Regions from separate parts of the Arthrobacter gyeryongensis genome, predicted to be linked through region 2. Evidence: riboswitches for the same ligand, from Rfam matches in the RefSeq annotation. Region 2 holds a riboswitch; the other holds the start of a gene.
What was found. Region 2 has a riboswitch for cyclic di-AMP ahead of ABEA18_RS20830 (NlpC/P60 family protein). Riboswitches for the same ligand answer to the same signal wherever they lie in the genome.
Positions count from the first base shown of each region.

Region 1 (9,463 bases), on a different contig from region 2:
TGCTGTTGAGTTCTTGTTCACATTTGAAGTGTGCAACGTAACAAAGGGAACTTGCAAGTAACAAAGGACCGAAGCGTCCACATTTTGAGACGAATCGGACTATTGTGCCGCACATCACAATTCAGACATGTCCAAATGTGACCCATTCTCGTTCGTCACACTGGCCATTAGGCGCGCAATATTCGAATAAAATTTGATTGAATCATCGTTCTCTGAATCTCAAGCCACGTCACGCGCTTGCCTTTGAATCTCGAGATATGAAACAACCCTTGTCCAATCCTGGATCGGCATCTCCTGAAAATTCTTTGGCAAATCGTCTGCTAGGACCCCCGCAATCGCCCCGCGGGGGCAAGCAGCACCCATCGCTAGTTCGTCGTGCCGGTGCCTTGGGTACTTGATGAGGTGGCAGTCACGATCTGGATGGACTCGGCCGTGTACTTGTCGGATTCCCTGAGCGCAGTAACCCTCACGCTGGATCCGGTTTTCACGTCGGCCAAGGTCAAGGTGGTGCCGCTGGTCGTGCTCCCGCGTTGCCGCATACCCTCCGCCACCACGACGTCGGTTCCCAGAGCGTAGGTTTTCGTGAACCCGTCCTCGCTCTTGACGGTCATGGAGCTCGCTGAGATGTCGGTGACCGTCCCCAGCTGGCCCGCCATGGCGACGTAGCTGCCGTTCTGGAGAACCACATATTCCGAGTGGATTGCAGCATTCAGGCCGCCCATGCCGACGCCGAGCCCGCCCGGGCCTGCGTTCGTCCCGCCCGGGCCGCCGAATCCGCCTTGGCCGTTCTGCCCGGCACCCGGTCCCTGCGCGTTGGTGGTATCGGCCGCCGCCGTCCCGTTCCCGGCTGCATATGCACCGGCTCCTGCCGCTGCAGCGACCACCACCGCGACGCCGCCAACAATGAGCCCTTTCTTCAGGCTCCAATTCTTAAAAAACGAAGGCCGGGGCTGTCCGGAGTTGTATTGCTGCGGAGTACCCCACCCGGCGGCAGGCTGCTGGCTCACCGGCGGCTGCGGCGCACCCCAACCAGCGCCAGGCTGTTGGTTCACCGGCGGCTGCGGCGCACCCCACCCCGCGGCAGGCTGGCCGGGCTGGGTGACCGGGCTCTGCTGCGGCGAACCCCAACCAGCGGCTTGATTCGCGGGAGGCTCCCCGGCAATAGGCTGCGCGGACTCGTCCAAGGGCCGGATCACCGGCTGAGGCTGCTCGTTTTCAGGTGTGGATCCAGGTACGGAGGGGTTGTTGTGCGGTTCCATGGTTTTCTCCATCGAAGTCAAGACTGCTGCGGTTGTTGTCCTTGTCCCAAACAGCGTCGGTCGCTTTGCTGTGCGCTGGCTGTGTCGAACTGAAGGGCTGCCTGTGACCTTCCGCGGTGTTGTGGCGGATTCTGCTGGATCATTCGCCGCGCGCGTGCATCGGGGGCCGCAAACATGCGGATCGCCCAGCTGAACCGAGGAATGATCCAGCAAAATGAAACGGCTCACGCTGGCCCCACCTCGCCCGCATCGCCGGACAGCAGGGCTGCCCGTGACCTCAAATGAAGGAGCGGCGTTCGATTCTGCTGGATCACCCGGCACCAACAAGAAGCCAAGACTCGGAATCCCGCGAATCACCGTCCAAGACATTGCGAATGATCCAGCAGAATGTGACGGCTCTCCCAACCCTCCCGCTCGCCGCACCCGCCCGCCCGCCCGCACCACCCGAACACAGCGCGTTGGGCGTACCGTGCGTCCGGACAGGTGGCTAGGCTGGGACTCACAGGGTGCTCACAGCAACGGCAAAGCACCGGCAAACCAGCAGATTGGAGAGTTGTCCCATGGCATCCTCGCACTCCATGACCAACAACCTTCCGCAGCTCAGCCACCCGGACGGTTCTCCCATCCGCGCCCTTGTGGTGGACGACGAACCCAGCCTCGCCGAGCTCATGAGCATGGGCCTGCGCATGGCGGGTTGGTCGGTGGCCGTGGCCGGCGACGGCCCCGCTGCGGTAAAGCTCGCCAAGGATTTCCGTCCGGATGTCCTGGTGCTGGATGTGATGCTTCCGGGGTTCGACGGCGTTGAGCTGCTGGGGAGGATCCGCGCCTTTGCGCCAGAGGTGCCTGCGCTCTTCCTCACGGCGAAGGATGACGTGCAGGACCGCATTGTCGGGTTGGCCGCCGGCGGCGACGACTATGTCACCAAGCCGTTCAGCATGGAGGAAGTCCTGCTGCGCCTGCACCGCCTGGTCCAACGCTCGGGAGTGGCGGCGATGGACACGGCCGAACTGGTTGTAGGTGACTTGACCCTGAACGTAGACACACGAGAAGTCACCCGCGGCGGCGAAGACATTCCGCTCACGGCGACCCAGTTCGAGCTCCTCCGCTACCTCATGGAGAATCCCAAGCGCGTGGTCAGCAAGGCCCAGATCCTTGACCGCGTGTGGGACTACGATTTCGGCGGGCAAGCCAACATCGTGGAGCTTTACATCTCATACCTGCGCAAGAAGATCGAGGCCAACCACCCGCCCATGATCCACACGGTGCGCGGAGCAGGCTACGTCATCAAGCCTGCCGAATAGCCGGGGCTCCGAATGTCCGCACTCTCGGGTATCCCCCGCCAGACCGACCACACCTGGTTCAATCCTTCAACCTGGCACTTGCGCACGCGCTTGATCCTTCTCTCCATGGCACTCCTCGTGGCCATCTGCAGTGCCGTCGGTGTGGTCAGCTACGCGTCAATGGATGTGTTCCTCACGAAACAGCTGGACCAACAATTGGCGCAGGCCTCCCATGGCCGCCCGCCGCAAGGCAACCCTGGCGGCCGTCCGGACCCACTGGATCCCCGGGGCCAGAGCATCGGCACGCTCAATGCGCGTATTCTTGCCGGTCAGGTGAGCAGCGATGCCGGCTTCTTGTCCTCCGATGCGACCCGTGCGCCGTTGTCGCCCAGCGACGCTCGAATCCTGTCGGCCCTCCCGTCCGATGGCCGCCCGGTTGATCGCACCCTGTCCAATGGCGGCTACCGGCTGGTGGCCACCGAAACTCCCTACGGCGATGTTGTCATCACGGGGCTGCCACTCGCCTCGAAGGAGGACACCGAGGCCTCGCTCGTCTGGACCATGGTGCTGGTTTCCTTGGGCGGACTGGTCCTGATCGGGCTGGCCGGAACCGTGCTGATCCGCCGCACCATGCGCCCCTTGGAGCAGCTCTCCGACGTCGCCACGAAGGTGTCGAAGCTTCCGCTCGACGCCGGTGAGGTGGCACTCGCTGTGCGCGTTCCGGCGTCGGCGGCCCACCCGAGCACGGAAGTGGGAAGCGTCGGCCATGCTTTGAACTTGATGTTGGACAACGTGTCCAGCGCCCTAGAGGCGCGCCAGCAAAGCGAAACAAAGGTGCGCCAGTTCGTGGCCGACGCTTCACACGAGCTGCGCACTCCGCTCACCGCCATCCGCGGCTACACCGAACTCTTGCGCATGACCGAGACGTTCACGGAGGACGGCCGCAAGTCACTGGGCCGGGTGCAGAGCCAGTCGGAACGCATGACCACCCTCGTGGAGGACCTCCTCTTGTTGGCCCGGCTGGACGAAGGGAAGGCCCCGGAGTTCACCGATGTGGATCTCACGCAGTTGGTGATCGAAACCGTCAGCGACGAGAAGGTCATGGCCCCCGAGCACATTTGGCAGCTCAAGCTCCCGGACGAGCCCCTCACGGTCCGCGGCGACACCACCCAACTCCACCAGGTTTTGGCGAATCTGCTTTCCAACGCCCGTAAACACACCGAGGCGGGAACCACCGTGGTCACGGGCGTCATGCGCTCCGCCGATGGCAGCGCCGTGGTGACCGTGACCGACAACGGGCCGGGCATCCCGCCTGAATTCCAGGGGAGGATCTTCTCGCGCTTCGCCCGTGCCGACGCCGCACGGTCCGGCTCCGAGGGCACGTCCGGGCTCGGCTTGTCCATTGTGGAGTCCATTGTCCAGGCGCATGGCGGCACGGTCGAAGTGGCGTCGCGGCCCGGCCGGACGGAGTTCGCGGTGCGCCTCCCGGCGCTCAGGACCGCCACGGCCTGACGGGCGAACCAGAAGCGCACGACGCCGGTGCGCGGCGAGCGCAAGTCGACGCACCGATGTGGTGACCTCCGTTACCTAAATGTGACTTAAGTAAGATCCTCCTGTACCGTCGAATGGGTGCGTTGGATCATTCCGGCCACCGCCGGGTAGGCGCCGAGCTCTGCCACTCCCCGGTGCCCATCAGTCCAGGCAGAGACGGGGGACCCAGGTCTCCGGGCAAGCGCTCATGTTGAGCCAGCCCTAGGGGTGAAGCCGTACCGCCACGTTCCGCTGTGGCCACGGCCGGATGACCTCATCCGAATCCGACAGCTAACTCCGCAGGCGTCGAGAGGCAATCACCATGTCTGATTCAAGGAATCAGTCGCGCCCTGTTGCGCGCCACCGCGGCGAACCTGCCCGGAATAACAAGTCACGCTCCACTTTGAGGCGAGCCGCGTCGAACCTCGGCACCGGCCAGCGCATGGCAGTTGTTGCCAGCGTCGTTGCCGTGTTCCTCGGTGCCGGTGCCGCCACCCAGGCCGCCGGTCAAGCCATCAACGCCCAGGACATGAGCCGCACGTCCGAATCCCGCACGGTGGATCACTCAGCCACGCCTTCGGCCACCGCCACGCCGTCGGCGAGCGCAAGCGCGAGCCCCAAGCCGAGCGCTACGTCGACGCCAAGCCAGGCAGCGGCCCCCGCTCCGACCGCCGTTGCGCCCCAGGCTGCCGCACCGGCCGCACCCCCTGCTCCGGCAGCCCCTGCCGCACCCGTCGCCGTCGATGATCCCTCCGGCGCCCAGGCTTATGCCGCAAGCATCCTTCCCTCCTACGGTTGGGGACAAGGTGAGATGTCAGCCCTGATCACCTTGTGGAACAAGGAATCGGATTGGCGCACCACTGCCACCAACTCCTCCAGTGGCGCTTACGGCATTGGGCAGTCGCTGCCGGCCGAAAAGATGGCGTCCGAAGGCGCCGACTGGCAGACCAACTACCAGACGCAGATCCGCTGGGGCCTGAACTACATCAAGGAACGCTACGGATCGCCGTCCGCGGCGTGGTCCTTCCACTTGGCCCACAACTGGTACTAGGCCAAGAGCCACGCACAAATACGTCGAGGTCCGTCCCTTCAGGGGCGGACCTTTGCGTTTTTTGGCCAGGCATGTGATTTGGTACATCCACAGCCACGTCACAGGTTCCGCCTAAAGCCTTCATATTCTGCAACGGCACTGTGGATACATGACGCTCATCGAATCCACCTCCGGAACCCTGAAGGACCCCGCGGTGGTGCCGCCGGGCCTTCCCATCCAGGCTAAGACCCCCGTCCAGCGCAGCGGACGGCGTGCCCCTGTGGACACCCACACCGCCATCCCCGTCCTCGATGTCACGATCCCCGTCTTCAACGAGGAACGCGACCTCGAAGAGTGCCTGCGCAGGCTTCACGGCCACTTGCGCGAATCCTTCCCTCATGGCTTCCTCATCACAGTGGCGGACAACGCAAGCACTGACAGCACCTTGAAAATCGCGGAGCGCGTGGCCAGAGAACTGCCCGAGCTCGCGGTTGTCCATCTCGAGGAGAAGGGGCGCGGCAACGCCCTGCGCAAGGTGTGGCTCGCATCGCCGTCCCCGGTTCTGGCGTACATGGACGTGGATCTTTCCACGGACCTCGCCGCACTGGCGCCCCTTTTGGCGCCACTCATCTCCGGCCATTCGGACCTCGCCATTGGGACACGGCTGACCCGCAACTCGCGGGTTGTCCGCGGCCCCAAGCGCGAGTTCATTTCGCGCAGCTACAACCTGATGCTGCACTCGTTCATGGGCGCCCGCTTCAGCGATGCCCAGTGCGGCTTCAAAGCGATCCGGGCAGACGTCGCACAGCAGATCCTCCCCCACACCATGGACAACTCGTGGTTCTTCGACACTGAACTCCTGGTCCTCGCCGAACGCTGCGGCCTCCGTGTCCACGAAGTTCCCGTTGACTGGATCGACGATCCCAATTCCAGCGTCGACGTGGTGCGCACCGCCCTGGCCGACATCCGCGGCATGGTCCGGCTCACCCGGGATCTCGTCTCGGGCCGCATTCCCATTCCGGAACTGCGCGCAGCACTTGCACGCGGGCCGCTCCCGGCGTCGTCCCGCACCGCCGAGCAGAACCCGCGCAGCAGCCTTTTCGGACAACTGGTCCGGTTCGCCGCGATCGGCGCTGCGTCCACCCTCGCCTATGGGCTCATCTTCCTGTTCTGCCGCGGCTTCATGGACCCGCAACTGGCCAACTTCCTGGCGCTGCTCGTCACGGCCATCGCCAACACCGGCGCCAACCGGCGCTTCACCTTCGGCATCCAGGGCGGCAATCCCGCTCGGCACCACTTCGAGGGATTGATCGTCTTCGGGATCGGCCTCGCGCTCACCTCCGGGGCACTCGCCTTGGTGCACAGCACGACGACGCCGGACCGCTGGGGCGAGCTCCTCACAGTGGTCGCAGCGAACCTCGCCGCCACCGCAGTCCGCTTCCTGTTGTTCAGACTTTGGGTCTTCCGGCAGCCTGCCGCGCAGGCGACTGTACCCACCACACAAGCCAAAACGCGCACAGAAACGGCAGCATCATGACCTCCACGATTACTCCCGCAAGCACAGGTCCGGCAGGTGCCGAACTTCCTGCCGCCGTCGGCACCGTCCAGGCACCGCAGGACCGTCACTCGACGGGCCCGTCAACCCCCGACGCCGCGCCCCGCTGGACGCGATACGCCTTTGGCCGGCAGCCCCGCTGGGTGCGGCCATCCGCTGCCGGGCTCCTCGTAGCCACCGCCTTCCTGTATCTCTGGAACCTCGCGGCCACCGGCTACGGAAACTCCTTCTACGCCGCGGCCATCCAGGCCGGCACCAAGGACTGGACCGCGTTTCTCTTCGGTTCCCTCGACGCCGGCAATGCCATCACCGTCGACAAGCCCCCGGCTTCATTGTGGATCCCTGCTTTGGCGGGCCGGATCTTCGGCTTCTCACCCCTGAGCATGCTGGTTCCCGAGGCGCTGATGGGCGTCGCCGCCGTCGGTTTCCTCTATTTGACGGTCAAGCGGGTCTCCGGACCAGGCGCTGGCTTGTTGGCCGGCGGCGCTTTGGCACTGACCCCGGTGGCGGCCCTTATGTTCCGCTTCAACAATCCCGACGCCATGCTGACCCTGTGCCTGGTACTCGCGGCCTACTTCACTACCCGTGCCATCGAACGCGCAGGCTGGAAGTGGCTCGCCGCAGCCGGCGCCGTGGTGGGCCTCGCGTTCCTGAGCAAAATGCTGCAGGGCTTCCTGATTGTTCCGGGCCTTGGACTCGCGTACCTCTGGGCCGCACCCACCCCGTTGCGACGGAGGCTGCTGCACCTGCTCGGCGCATTGGCCGGCATCGCGGTAGTGGCCGGCAGTTATGTCGCTCTGTTCCAGCTGACCCCTGCTTCAGCACGTCCTTACATGGCAGGTTCGCAAACCAACAGTTTCCTTGAGCTGACGTTTGGCTACAACGGGCTGTCCCGCATCACTGGCTCGGGCGAAGGGACGCCCGGCGGAGGCGGCGCCCCTGCAGTGGGCAGCCTCGGCGGGTTCGGCGGCGGCGGGAGCGGCAACAGCGGCTTCGGTGGAGCTGCCGGGATCGCCCGCATGTTTGGCACGAGCTTCGGCGCCGAGGTCTCCTGGCTTCTCCCTGCTGCACTGATTCTGCTGGCAGCCGGCCTGTGGTTCACCCGCCGGGAAGCGCGAGCCTCCCGCACCCGTGCCGCGCTCATTCTCTGGGGCGGCTGGCTTCTGGTCACGGCCGGCGTCTTCAGCTTCATGAGCGGCATCGTCCACCCCTACTATGCGGTAGCGCTCGCACCGGCAATCGCAGCCTTGGTGGGCATTGGCAGCGTTGAACTGTGGCGTGGCCGAGGGTATTGGCCGGCCAGGATCGTCCTGGCCGTGGTCATCCTCGGCAGTTCGGCCTGGTCCGCGGTTCTCGTGGGCCGCGACGCGTCATGGCTTCCGTGGTTGCGCATCGTGATCGTCGTCCTGGGCGTCGTGGCGGCCGCAGCAATCCTGCTTCGCCTCGACTCACTGCGCTTTTCCGGTCAAAATACGGCGGGGCGGTTCCGGAACGCAGCCGCTGCGGCCGTCGTCGTCGTTTCCCTTCTGGCCGGCGGCCTCGGAACAGCGGCGTGGACGCTCGCGACGGCGGCTACCGCGCACTCCGGTTCCATCCCGACGTCGGGACCCAGCGGTTCCGCGATGGGCGGCTTCGGAAACCGTGCTGGAGGGTTCGGCGCAGCCGGTGGGGCGGGTCAGGCGGGTGGGCCCGGTTCCGAGGGAACGGCCGACGCCGGACTGACCGCGCTGCTGACATCCACCACCACGAAGTGGTCGGCGATCGTCTCCGGTGCCACCCAAGCCGCGAGCCTTGAGCTCGCCACGAACACCAACGTGATCGCACTCGGTGGCTGGAACGGCGGCGATCCCTACCCCACGCTGGCACAGTTCCAGGACATGGTGGCCAAGGGTCAGATCGGTTACTACATTGCAGGCGGCGGCATGGGTGGCGGCGGCGGACTCGGAGGCCGAGGCGGCAATTCCGAGGTAGCCTCCTGGGTACAGGCCAACTTCCAAGCCCAGACGGTGGGCAGCTCCACCGTCTACAAGCTGACAAAGTAGATTCCGATGACCACTTCCTATTCCATAGACACGGACTCCGAGGCAGGGCAGCCGGCTCCGCCGTCGCGGTTGGTGGATCCTGCGGAAACGGCCGCTCCCCGGGGAGCCGGCAGCCGCGCCCGGCCGGGCCTGACCCGAAAGTCCCGCCCCAACCATGGCCCGCATGCCCTGCGTCACCACGTGGAGCTCGGCGTTGTCCTCCTTGCAACTGCGGTCCTGTATCTCTGGAACCTCGGCGCTTCCGGCTGGGCCAACCCGTTCTATTCCGCCGCGGCCCAGGCCGGTTCGCAGAATTGGGCCGCGTGGTTCTTCGGATCCTCTGACGCGGCCAACTCCATCACGGTGGACAAGCCTCCTGCGTCGCTCTGGATCATGGGCCTCTCGGTACGGATCTTCGGGCTAAACTCCTGGAGCATCCTGGTTCCCGAGGCACTCATGGGCGTTGCGACGGCATGGTTGCTTTATCTGGCGGTCCGACGGGCCGCGGCCCCCGCCACCGGCGATCCACGGCTCGCCCACCGGGCCGGGCTGCTGGCCGCCGTCGTCATGGCCATCACGCCGGTTGCCACCCTCATGTTCAGGTTCAACAACCCGGACGCCCTGCTAGTGCTGCTCATGACGGCCGCCGGCTATGCCACACTCCGGTCCATCCAGGAGAATAAGTTGCGTTGGCTCCTGCTCGCGGGAGTGTTCCTGGGCTTCGGTTTCCTGACCAAGCAACTCCAGGTCCTCCTGGTGGTTCCTGGATTTGCGGTGGCGTACGTGGT
Region 1 is NZ_BAABKK010000026.1:83,424-92,886, forward strand. Features, by position in the region: gene ABEA18_RS18010 (hypothetical protein) at 366-1,259, opposite strand; gene ABEA18_RS18015 (response regulator transcription factor) at 1,820-2,560, shown strand; gene ABEA18_RS18020 (sensor histidine kinase) at 2,573-4,051, shown strand; cyclic di-AMP (ydaO/yuaA leader) riboswitch at 4,216-4,389, shown strand; gene ABEA18_RS18025 (aggregation-promoting factor C-terminal-like domain-containing protein) at 4,392-5,120, shown strand; gene ABEA18_RS18030 (glycosyltransferase) at 5,269-6,636, shown strand; gene ABEA18_RS18035 (ArnT family glycosyltransferase) at 6,633-8,696, shown strand; gene ABEA18_RS18040 (ArnT family glycosyltransferase) at 8,703-9,463, shown strand, end outside.
Region 1: it holds a riboswitch for cyclic di-AMP, as region 2 does, so the genes downstream of both, ABEA18_RS18025 (aggregation-promoting factor C-terminal-like domain-containing protein) here and ABEA18_RS20830 (NlpC/P60 family protein) in region 2, are expected to answer to the same signal.

Region 2 (9,463 bases):
CCGCACCGGCCTTCCTGTGTGGCGCGTCGGCAAGCCGGACGCTTTCCTGGCGGCCGCCGTCGACGTCGCCCGCAATGCGGTGGAGACCATCGCCAAGCCGGGTGAAATCGGACCGCACATTGCCGCGCGCTCCGAGGGCGAACGCGTGGTCACGCACTTGTTCGAATCGCGGCTGGCCGGCTACGGCGGGTGGCAGTGGTACGCCGTCGTGACCCGCAACTCGCGCTCCAAAGTGGTCACGGTCAGCGAGCTTGGCCTGCTGCCGTCGGAGGACTCCATCCTCGCTCCTGAATGGGTGCCTTGGGCAAAGCGCGTCCGTCCGGAGGACGAGGCTACCGCGGCCGAAGAGTTAGCGGAGGAAGCTGACGTTCCCGTTGACGCGGACGACGACGGCGGCCCCTCCGATGAGGACGTCGCCACCTCTGGTGACGGACAAGAGAACGACGACGCCGACGACATCGAGGCTGACTAGCCCTTGGCGGACCCGGCGAGTGAATTCCCTGAAGGCGGAAACTGATGTCCACCTTCAAATCGCTCGGTGTCCTTAACTACCGCATTTGGTTCATCGGTGCCCTTATTTCCAATATCGGCACGTGGATGCAACGGACGGCCCAGGATTGGCTGGTTTTCGCCCATCTGAGCAACCACGATGCCGGAGCGATGGGCGTGACCTTGGCCCTCCAACTGGGTCCGCAGCTTTTCCTGGCCCCATGGGCCGGTCTGCTTGCCGACCGCTACAGCCGGCGCAGGCTCCTGGTCATGACACAATCGGCCATGGCGGTCCTGAGCACCGGCTTGGGACTCCTGGTCCTGAGCGGTGCCGCGCAATTGTGGCATGTCTATGTGTTCGCGCTCTTGCTTGGCGTCGTCTCGGCACTTGACGCCCCTGTTCGCCAGACGTTCGTGTCCGAGCTGGTCAAGGACGACTATCTTTCCAACGCTGTCGCGTTGAACAGCGCATCCTTCAACGTCGCCCGCATGATCGGCCCCGCCGTGGCCGGCGTGTTGACGGTGGCGGTGGGGCCGGGCTGGGTATTCATGATCAATACCCTGACCTTCCTCGCGATGCTTGGCGCAATCCGGGCCATTCCCCTTTCTTCTTTGCGCGTCCAACCGCGGGCCGCGGCGGGCAAAGGCCGTATCCGTGAAGGGCTTCGCTATGTCCGCAACCGCCCGGACATTGTGGTTGTCCTCGTCGCGATTTTCATCATGGGCACCTTCGGACTGAACTTCGTCCTCTTCATCGCGGCCATGGTCGGCACGGAGTTCGGCATGGACGCGGGGGCATTCGGGCTGCTCAACTCGGTCATGGCGATCGGTTCCGTCGCAGGAGCATTGCTTTCCGCCCGGCGAGGGAGGCCACGCATGCGGCTCATCTTCGCGGCGGCGGGCGGGTTCGGCCTCGCGAGCGGACTGGCCGCCCTGGCGCCGAACTACACCATGTTCGCCTTGGCACTGATTCCCTGCGGACTGTTTGCCCTGACCATGATCACGAGCGCCAACGGCTACGTGCAGTCCACCACGGAACCTGTCATGCGCGGCAGGGTCATGGCACTCTACATGGCCATCTTCATGGGTGGAACGCCCATCGGCGCACCGTTCGTCGGCTGGGTGTCCAACGTGGCCGGACCCCGATGGGCTGTCGGCGTGGCCGCCGTCGCGGGCGCCAGCACCGCCGTCGTCGGCATCGTGTGGATCATCCGCGCGCGCCAGCTGCGGCTCCGTTTCGATAGCAGCGCCCGCGGGATGCGGTTCTTCCGCATTGAGTCCCAGGGCGCCAGTGGCGCTGTTAAAGAGGACAGCGCGGTTAAAGAGGCTAGCGCCGCCCGGGATCCCCTCCCGGACGACGCCGACCAGTCCTGACCGCGGGAACGCGGCAGTCCCTTACTTCTTCAGTTCGCCCACCACGAAGTCGATGCTGGCGAGCAATGCAGAGACGTCGTCCGGCTCGATGGCAACGAAGGTAGCGATGCGCAGCTGGTTGCGGCCCAGCTTGCGGTAAGGCTCCGTGTCCACGATCCCGTTGGCGCGCAGCACCTTGGCGATGGCCGCGGCATCGATCGAGTCGTCGAAATCGATCGTGGCAATGACATTGGATCGGTCCTCGGCCTTCGCGACGAACGGGGTGGCGTACTCGGACGCCTCTGCCCAGTCGTAGATCCGGCCTGCGGAGTCCGCTGTGCGCCCGGAAGCGAAGTCCAGGCCGCCATTCTTGTTGAGCCACTGGACCTGGGCATCCAACGTCACCAAGGTGGACAGGGACGGCGTGTTGTAGGTCTGGTTGAGCTTCGAGTTGTCGATAGCCGTCTGCAGGTCGAGGAAATCGGGGATCCAGCGGCCGCTTGCCTTGATACGGGCCGCGCGCTCCAGGGCGGCGGGGGAGAAGAGTCCCAGCCACAGGCCTCCGTCGGACGCAAAGTTCTTTTGCGGGGCGAAGTAGTAGACGTCGGCTTCGGCAACATCAACATCCAGGCCGCCGGCTGCGGACGTCGCATCCACCAGGACCAAGGCGCCGTCGTCGCTGCCTTGAACCCGCTTGACCGGAGCGGCCACACCTGTCGAGGTTTCGTTCTGCGGCCATGCGTATACGTCCACGCCGGCTTCCGCGTGGGAAACCGGCCGGGTGCCAGGCTCGGACTTGATGATGGACGAAGCTTCAAGGAAAGGTGCCTTGTCGGTGGCCGAAGCGAACTTGGAACCGAACTCACCGAAGGAGAGGTGCTGGGCCTTCTTCTCGACCAGGCCGAAGCTGGCGACGTCCCAGAACGCGGTGGAGCCTCCGACGCCGAGGATCACCTCGTAGCCCTCGGGCGCACGGAAGAACTGGCTAAGTCCCTCGCGGACGGAGCCCACCAGGTTCTTGACGGGTGCCTGGCGGTGGGAGGTGCCGAGGATCGTTGTCGAGGCGGCGGAGAGGGCCTCGATCTGCTCCGGGCGGACCTTGGAGGGCCCGGCGCCGAAGCGGCCGTCCTTGGGCAGCAAATCGGCGGGGATAGTGATGCTGTTGTCGCTCACGGGATGCTCCAATGGTGAAGTAGCGGCCTAGATGGGTCGTGGCAGGTGGCAAGCTGCCCCTTCGACTCCCCAATTCTGCCTGACGCCGCGGGCGGAGGCAGAACCGAAGCTGTCATAGTCCGCCACGTGGAAAGCACCTGTTCGGCTGGCGCTGGACAACGCCGGAATTATCCGGAGTAATTCCAAATAAGCTAAGCTTGGAGCTGGCGAAAATACGCAAGATACTGCGCTCGAGGAGCTGAGCTGGATGACGGATCTGATCGATACCACTGAGATGTATCTTCGGACCATTTTGGAGCTTGAAGAAGAGAACATCGTGGCTCTTCGCGCACGCATCGCCGAGCGCTTGCGGCACTCCGGCCCAACCGTTTCCCAGACGATCGGACGGATGGAGCGCGACGGTCTGGTGATTGTGTCCAACGACAGGCACCTTGAGCTGACTGAAACGGGCCGGAAACGCGCCACCGAGGTCATGCGCAAGCACCGGCTCGCCGAACGGCTCCTGGCAGATGTGATTGGACTGGACTGGGCCTACGTCCACGATGAAGCATGCCGCTGGGAGCATGTCATGAGTGAGCGCGTGGAACGGCGGCTCTATGAACTGCTGGACCACCCCACGGAATCGCCTTACGGCAACCCCATTCCCGGACTCGAAGCGCTGGGCGGAGTCGCGTCCCACGCCTTTACGGATGGCGTGGTCAATCTTCTTGATGCGATGAACGAATACTCACCTGAAAACAGGGTCACCGTCAGTCGACTGGCTGAACCGATCCAGGTGGAGCCTGAACTTCTGGTGCAGCTGGACGAAGGCGGAATCCGCCCCGGCGCGAGGGTTTCCCTGGAACGTGTGGGGGAGTACATCTCCGTTCGCGTGCCCAATATCGACGGCGCGTTGGAGCTCCCGCCCGAGGTTGCCTCGCACGTGTTTGTCACGGTCGCCTAGCCAGCCCGCCGATGCGGTCGGCAAAGATAACGAAATTATTACCGTGGGGGCTTGATCCCCTATAGTTAAATACTGGCGCCGATACCAAAGCGTTACCTGATCCGAAGCCGAGTTCTGCCAGCGGACCAGGTGGATTAGTCCATTCACTGGCAGAAACGGAGGAACCACCATTGGCTGTCGAAAGACGGCCTTGGGGTGAAGTCCGTAGCGGAAGTGCAAACAGCGCAGGGCCCCTCCGGGTACCTTGCGTTTGGTGCCCTTCGCGCGGACCGGGTCCACGATCTCTCTGGCCCGAATCCGACAGCTAACTTCGCAGGCTTGCCAGAGAGGAAAACCTTGACCACGCAGAACACCAGGGGCCGCAGGCGCGCGTCCGGTCCTACTGCTGTGCTGCGGAGCACAAGCGCCGTCGAGCACGACCGGCCCCGCGATCCCCATCGCGAACTTCGCCGCCGCAAGGGTCCCTTGCGGCAGATGGCCGAGTTCGCCGCCGCGAGCGGAGCAGGACAGAAGGCCGGAGTGGCCCTTGCCGCTACGGGCCTCATTCTGACGGTCGCCTTGCCGGGCGCCGGCGCCATGACGGCCACGCCCGAGTCAAACCAAACCGCCTTGGCAGTGGGCACCCAGCCTGAGATTCCCGCCGCGGCAAGCGCCACGATCGACTTCAGCCGTGCTGCGGTTTCCACCACTGCCGATCCGGACAGCAAGCTCAAGCAGCTGCTGAGTGCGCAGTCCGTCGGCACTATCAAGACGTCTTCCTCCAAGGGCACCCTGGGGGCGCCTCTGGACACCCTGACAACGGCCTCGCCTTTCGGCTACCGCGTGAATCCCATCACGGGCGGCTTGGGAGAGTTCCACCGAGGCCAGGACTTCGTGGCCCAGTGCGGCACCCAGGTCCATGCTGCCGCGGCCGGCAAGGTCACTTTCGCCGGCTGGCATCCGTACGGCGGCGGAAACCGCATTGTGGTGGACCACGGCAACGGCCTGGAAACCACGTACAACCATTTGTCGTCCTTCAATGTCCAGGTGGGCCAGACGGTCAGCCGCGGCGATGTCATCGCATTGAGCGGCACCACGGGCGCCTCCACGGGCTGCCACCTCCACTTTGAAGTCATGGTCAACGGCGACGTCGTTGACCCCCTGGGCTGGCTGTAGCCAATCCGATGGAAGCCTCTCGCATGCTTGTCACGCTCCGTGACCTGAATGTGACATTCAATCAAAACTCATGTACCGTCTAAGACGCATCAACTTTTAGAGAGTTGATGCACTCGAGTGGATTGCCTAGCTCTGCCACTGCTCGAGGTTCCGTTCGCAAAACATCGTCTGGCAGAGGCGGGGGACCCAACTTTTGGTCATCTTCACCGATGGCCTTGGGGTTAAGTCGCACAACTTCCGAGAGGGAGAAGTGTGGCCGGATGACTCCCATCCGAATCCGACAGCTTACCTCGCGGGCATAGGGAGAGGCCTCTTAACGTGTCTTCACGCTCTACTGTTGCGCGCCACCGTGCCGCGGTCACCAAGACCAACTCGCTTGCCGTTATCGCTAAGACTGTCGGCAGCAACGCCGGTGGCGTAGGCCGTCAGGCAGCGGTTATCGCTGCTGCTTCCGGTCTGGTGCTTACTAGCGGTATCGCAGCCAACGCTGCAGAAACCAACGTCCCCCGCGAGTCCACTTCGACCTCCGCCCTGGAAGTCCAGTCCATCGCCCAAGCCAGCATTTCGGCTGACTCGTCCGTCGCCATCAAGTACGAGCGCCCGGTGGTCTCCACCGAAGCTGCTCCGGTTGTCGCAGCTCCGGTTGCCACGCAGGAAGCTGCTCCGGCCACGCAGGCTGCAACGGGTGCCGCTACCGGCGCCTCGACGCTCTCTGTCACCGCTGCTGTTTCACCCGCCACGAAAGTTGCCAGCGGCAAGGGCGCAGCAATTGCTGCCGCAGCTTACGCACAGCTTGGCGTTGCCCAGGACTGCACCGCCCTGGCTTCGAACTCCCTGGCCGCCGTTGGGATCAACTTCCACGGCTGGCCGGCAGACTACCTCTCCCTTGGCCGCACGGTCAGCGCTGCTGAAGCGCAGCCGGGCGACTTGGTCTACTACCAGAACGGTGGCATGGGCATGGCCCACATCGCCGTTTACGTCGGCAACGGCATGGCAGTCCACGGCGGCTGGAACGGTGGCACCACCGCCCTTTACAGCGTCAACGTTGGCTCCGGCCCGGTCTTCATCCGAGTTGGTGGCTAAATAGCTCCGGCTACATAGCTTCACTGAACATCCCCGCTGGTCCGCCGGCGGGGATGTTCTGTTTTAACCAGCATGCGCTAAATCGCTCCGCGGCCGTCTCCAGGGGGCGATTCGTCGAGTAGCCTCCGGGCGCGTGGAAGGTTCCGCCTACGTGTCCGGCACATGAACTTTGACCGACGCTGCGCCGGAACCCCCGCAAGGATTCGTTGATCTGGCCTCCGAGTGTTTACTCTTAGGTTGTCGATCCACAGCCCGTACATGCAGAGGGCAGCCGGCCCTCGCGCCCCTGACGGGTGCGGCCGTGAAGAGGTACGTGCATGCGCACACTCGTTCTGAATGCTGGATATGAACCGCTGGCGGTAGTAACCTTCCGCCGGGCGCTGGTCCTTGTGCTCACCGGAAAAGCGAGCGTAGTGGCCGAAGGCGACGAGCCTGTCGTCGGGCCACAGGAGATTCTCGGACGTCCCTCCGTGATTCTGCTCAATCGCTACATCCGGCCGAGGTACAACACCATCACGGCGGTTACACGCCGCGGCGTCTTGCGCCGCGACGGTCACCGTTGCGCCTATTGCGGGAAAGCAGCGCACACCATTGACCACGTCCACCCCAAATCCAGGGGCGGCGCGGATTCCTGGGAAAACCTGGTGGCAGCGTGCTTGCGCTGCAACAACGCCAAGAGTGACCACACCCCGGCCGAGATGGGCTGGAAACTGAGGTTCACTCCGGCGGCTCCCACCGGGACTATCTGGCAAATCAAGGAGCTTGAGAAACCTGCGCCCGCATGGGATCCCTTCCTCCTGCCCGAATCGGCGGCCTGAACCGGAATTGAGCCTGCTTCCCGGGTAATCTGGGCAGGTGGACTTCGATGCGGTCATATTGGCGGGTGGCAAGTCCTCCCGCCTCGGCGGCGTGCCCAAAGCCCAGTTGAGGTACGACGGCGCCACCCTCCTTCAGCGTGCTGTCGCGGCTTCGCGCGGCGCCGGGAGGGTCGTCGTCGTCGGGCCGGATCCAGGCACTTTGCCGGACGGCACATTGACCGCACGGGAGGACCCGCCCTACGCCGGACCGGCAGCCGCGATCGCCGCCGGACTCCTCGCCCTAGGGCAATACGCCGAAGCACAAGACGGTGAAGGGCAAGACACCGAAGCGCAAGAAGGCCTGAGCCCGTCCCCGGAACACGCGCCCTGGGTCCTGGTCCTGGCCTGCGATATGCCCCTGGCTGCCGCCGCGGTTCCGGTCCTGCTTCGGGAACTTGCAGGCCACGAGGAAGCGGAAGGGGCCATGTCCGTATCCGCCGACGGCCGGAAGCAGCCGCTGCTCGGCATCTACCGGGTATCTGCTTTGCAACGGGAAGTGCTGGTAGCGGCGGAACAAGGTGGCCTGGCCAACGCCGCGGTGTTCCGACTGCTTGCTAGGCTTGATCTGCTGGCCGTGCCTGTCCCCGCAGGGTCCACCGATGACGTGGATACCTGGGACGATGCCGCGGCGCTTGGAGTGGACGGCGACCTGCCGTGACAACAGCTGTACCGGACAGTGGAGGCGGATCGTGAAGAGCCAGGAAGAAACGCTCGAGGAATGGTGCAGGAGCCTGCTGCAAGCATATGAGCTGGAAGACGTCGAGATCGACATCAACGAGATCCTGTCCCTGGCAGGCGTTGCGGCCCATTCAGTGGTCCGGCCGGCGGCTCCCTTGACCACCTTCATTGCGGGCTTCGCGGCTGGACTTGCTGCGGGTTCGGGACAAGCGACTGAAGCTGCATCGATGGACGCCGCCATGGGCCTGGCGCGCACGCTCGCGAAGGACTATACGAATCCCGGAACCGACGCCGGATGACGGATGCCCCCGGGCATGTACCGCATGCCGACCATTTGTGGGCCGAGGCACGGCAACTTGCCTTCGATAGTGCTACGCCCATTCCCGCCGCGCCCATCGCGTTGAAGGACGCCATCGGCAGGACCTTGGCCGCGGATGTCCACGCCCTGCAAGACCTGCCGCACTATGCGTCTTCTGCGATGGATGGCTGGGCGGTCAACGGCAGCGGCCCATGGATCCTCGCCGAACCCGGCCATCGGCTGGCGCCGCACCAAGCGAGTCCTATCGCCACCGGTGGCTTGATCCCGCCGGGGGCCAAGGCCGTGCTGCGGAGCGAGAGCGGGGTCCTGACCACGGACGAAGATGGCTTGCCGCTGCTCGCGCTCGGCGGGAACGCGAAGCCGGGCGAACCCCGCAACGGTCAACACATCCGCAATGCGGGAGAAGAAGCTGCGGCGGGCGAGCTGCTGATTAAATCGGGCGTCGTCCTGAACCCGGCCCATCTCGCCCTGGCTGCCTTGGCCGGGCGCGATGAACTCGACGTGCTGGGCAAGCCCCTCGTGAAAATGCTCCTGACGGGCTCCGAAGTGGTGACCGCGGGTGTCCCGGTCCCCGGGCGGGTGCGGGATACCTTCGGTCCACAGCTTGGCGCCGTCGTGGAGCTCCTTGGCGGGATCCGCGGCGAACAAATCAAGGTGGGCGACTCCTATGAAGAATGGCTCTCGGGCCTTGAAGAACGCGAGCTGTCGCCGGACGCGCCACCCGCCGACGTCGTCATCACCACCGGTGGAACCGGCCGCTCGGGGACCGACCACTTCCGGCGGGCCATTGCGGATCTCGGCGGACGCCTGCTGATTGACGGAATTGCGATGCGTCCGGGACATCCTGGCGTGCTGGCCGAACTGCCCGACGGGCGCTTCGTGCTGGGTCTCCCCGGCAATCCGCTCGCGGCCATGATGGTCCTCTTCACGATCGGTGCACCGCTTCTCGCGGGGCTGGGGCACAGGGCGCTCCCGGAGGTCGGCGAAGTTCCGTGCGGTGCCATGCTCGACGCCGACCCCGGGCGCACGCGCTTGCTTCCCTTCAGGTTCGTGTACGGCCTGGCCTCGCCGGCCCAGCATGCGGGGCCCGGGATGATGCGCGGCCTCGCCAGTGCGGATGGAGTCATGGTGGTGCCGCCGCACGGCGTGCAACTGGGCGAGGCAGTGCCCGCTTTTCCGTTGCCGTGGGGGCCGCCGCTTCCCCTGCCGAAGTCCTCGGAAGACAAGGCCAAGAAGACTCCTGCCAAGCCAGCCCGAAAGGTTTCGTCCGGGCCGGTCGACTGGAGCGCCCTGACGGGCTGAGAGTTTCCGGTGCCGAATGGACGCGGGTGGATTAGAGAGTCAGGCCTTGCAATGATGGGGGCATGAACAGGCATGCACCCGAGCAGGACATCAACGAAGATGACCTCCAGA
Region 2 is NZ_BAABKK010000032.1:50,168-59,630, reverse strand. Features, by position in the region: gene ABEA18_RS20855 (DUF3027 domain-containing protein) at 1-472, shown strand, start outside; gene ABEA18_RS20850 (MFS transporter) at 517-1,863, shown strand; gene serC (phosphoserine transaminase) at 1,885-3,015, opposite strand; gene ABEA18_RS20840 (iron-dependent transcriptional repressor DtxR) at 3,263-3,958, shown strand; cyclic di-AMP (ydaO/yuaA leader) riboswitch at 4,085-4,292, shown strand; gene ABEA18_RS20835 (M23 family metallopeptidase) at 4,295-5,113, shown strand; cyclic di-AMP (ydaO/yuaA leader) riboswitch at 5,259-5,426, shown strand; gene ABEA18_RS20830 (NlpC/P60 family protein) at 5,432-6,196, shown strand; gene ABEA18_RS20825 (HNH endonuclease) at 6,514-7,014, shown strand; gene mobA (molybdenum cofactor guanylyltransferase) at 7,052-7,711, shown strand; gene ABEA18_RS20815 (DUF6457 domain-containing protein) at 7,743-8,030, shown strand; gene ABEA18_RS20810 (molybdopterin molybdotransferase MoeA) at 8,027-9,352, shown strand; gene ABEA18_RS20805 (FdhF/YdeP family oxidoreductase) at 9,415-9,463, shown strand, end outside.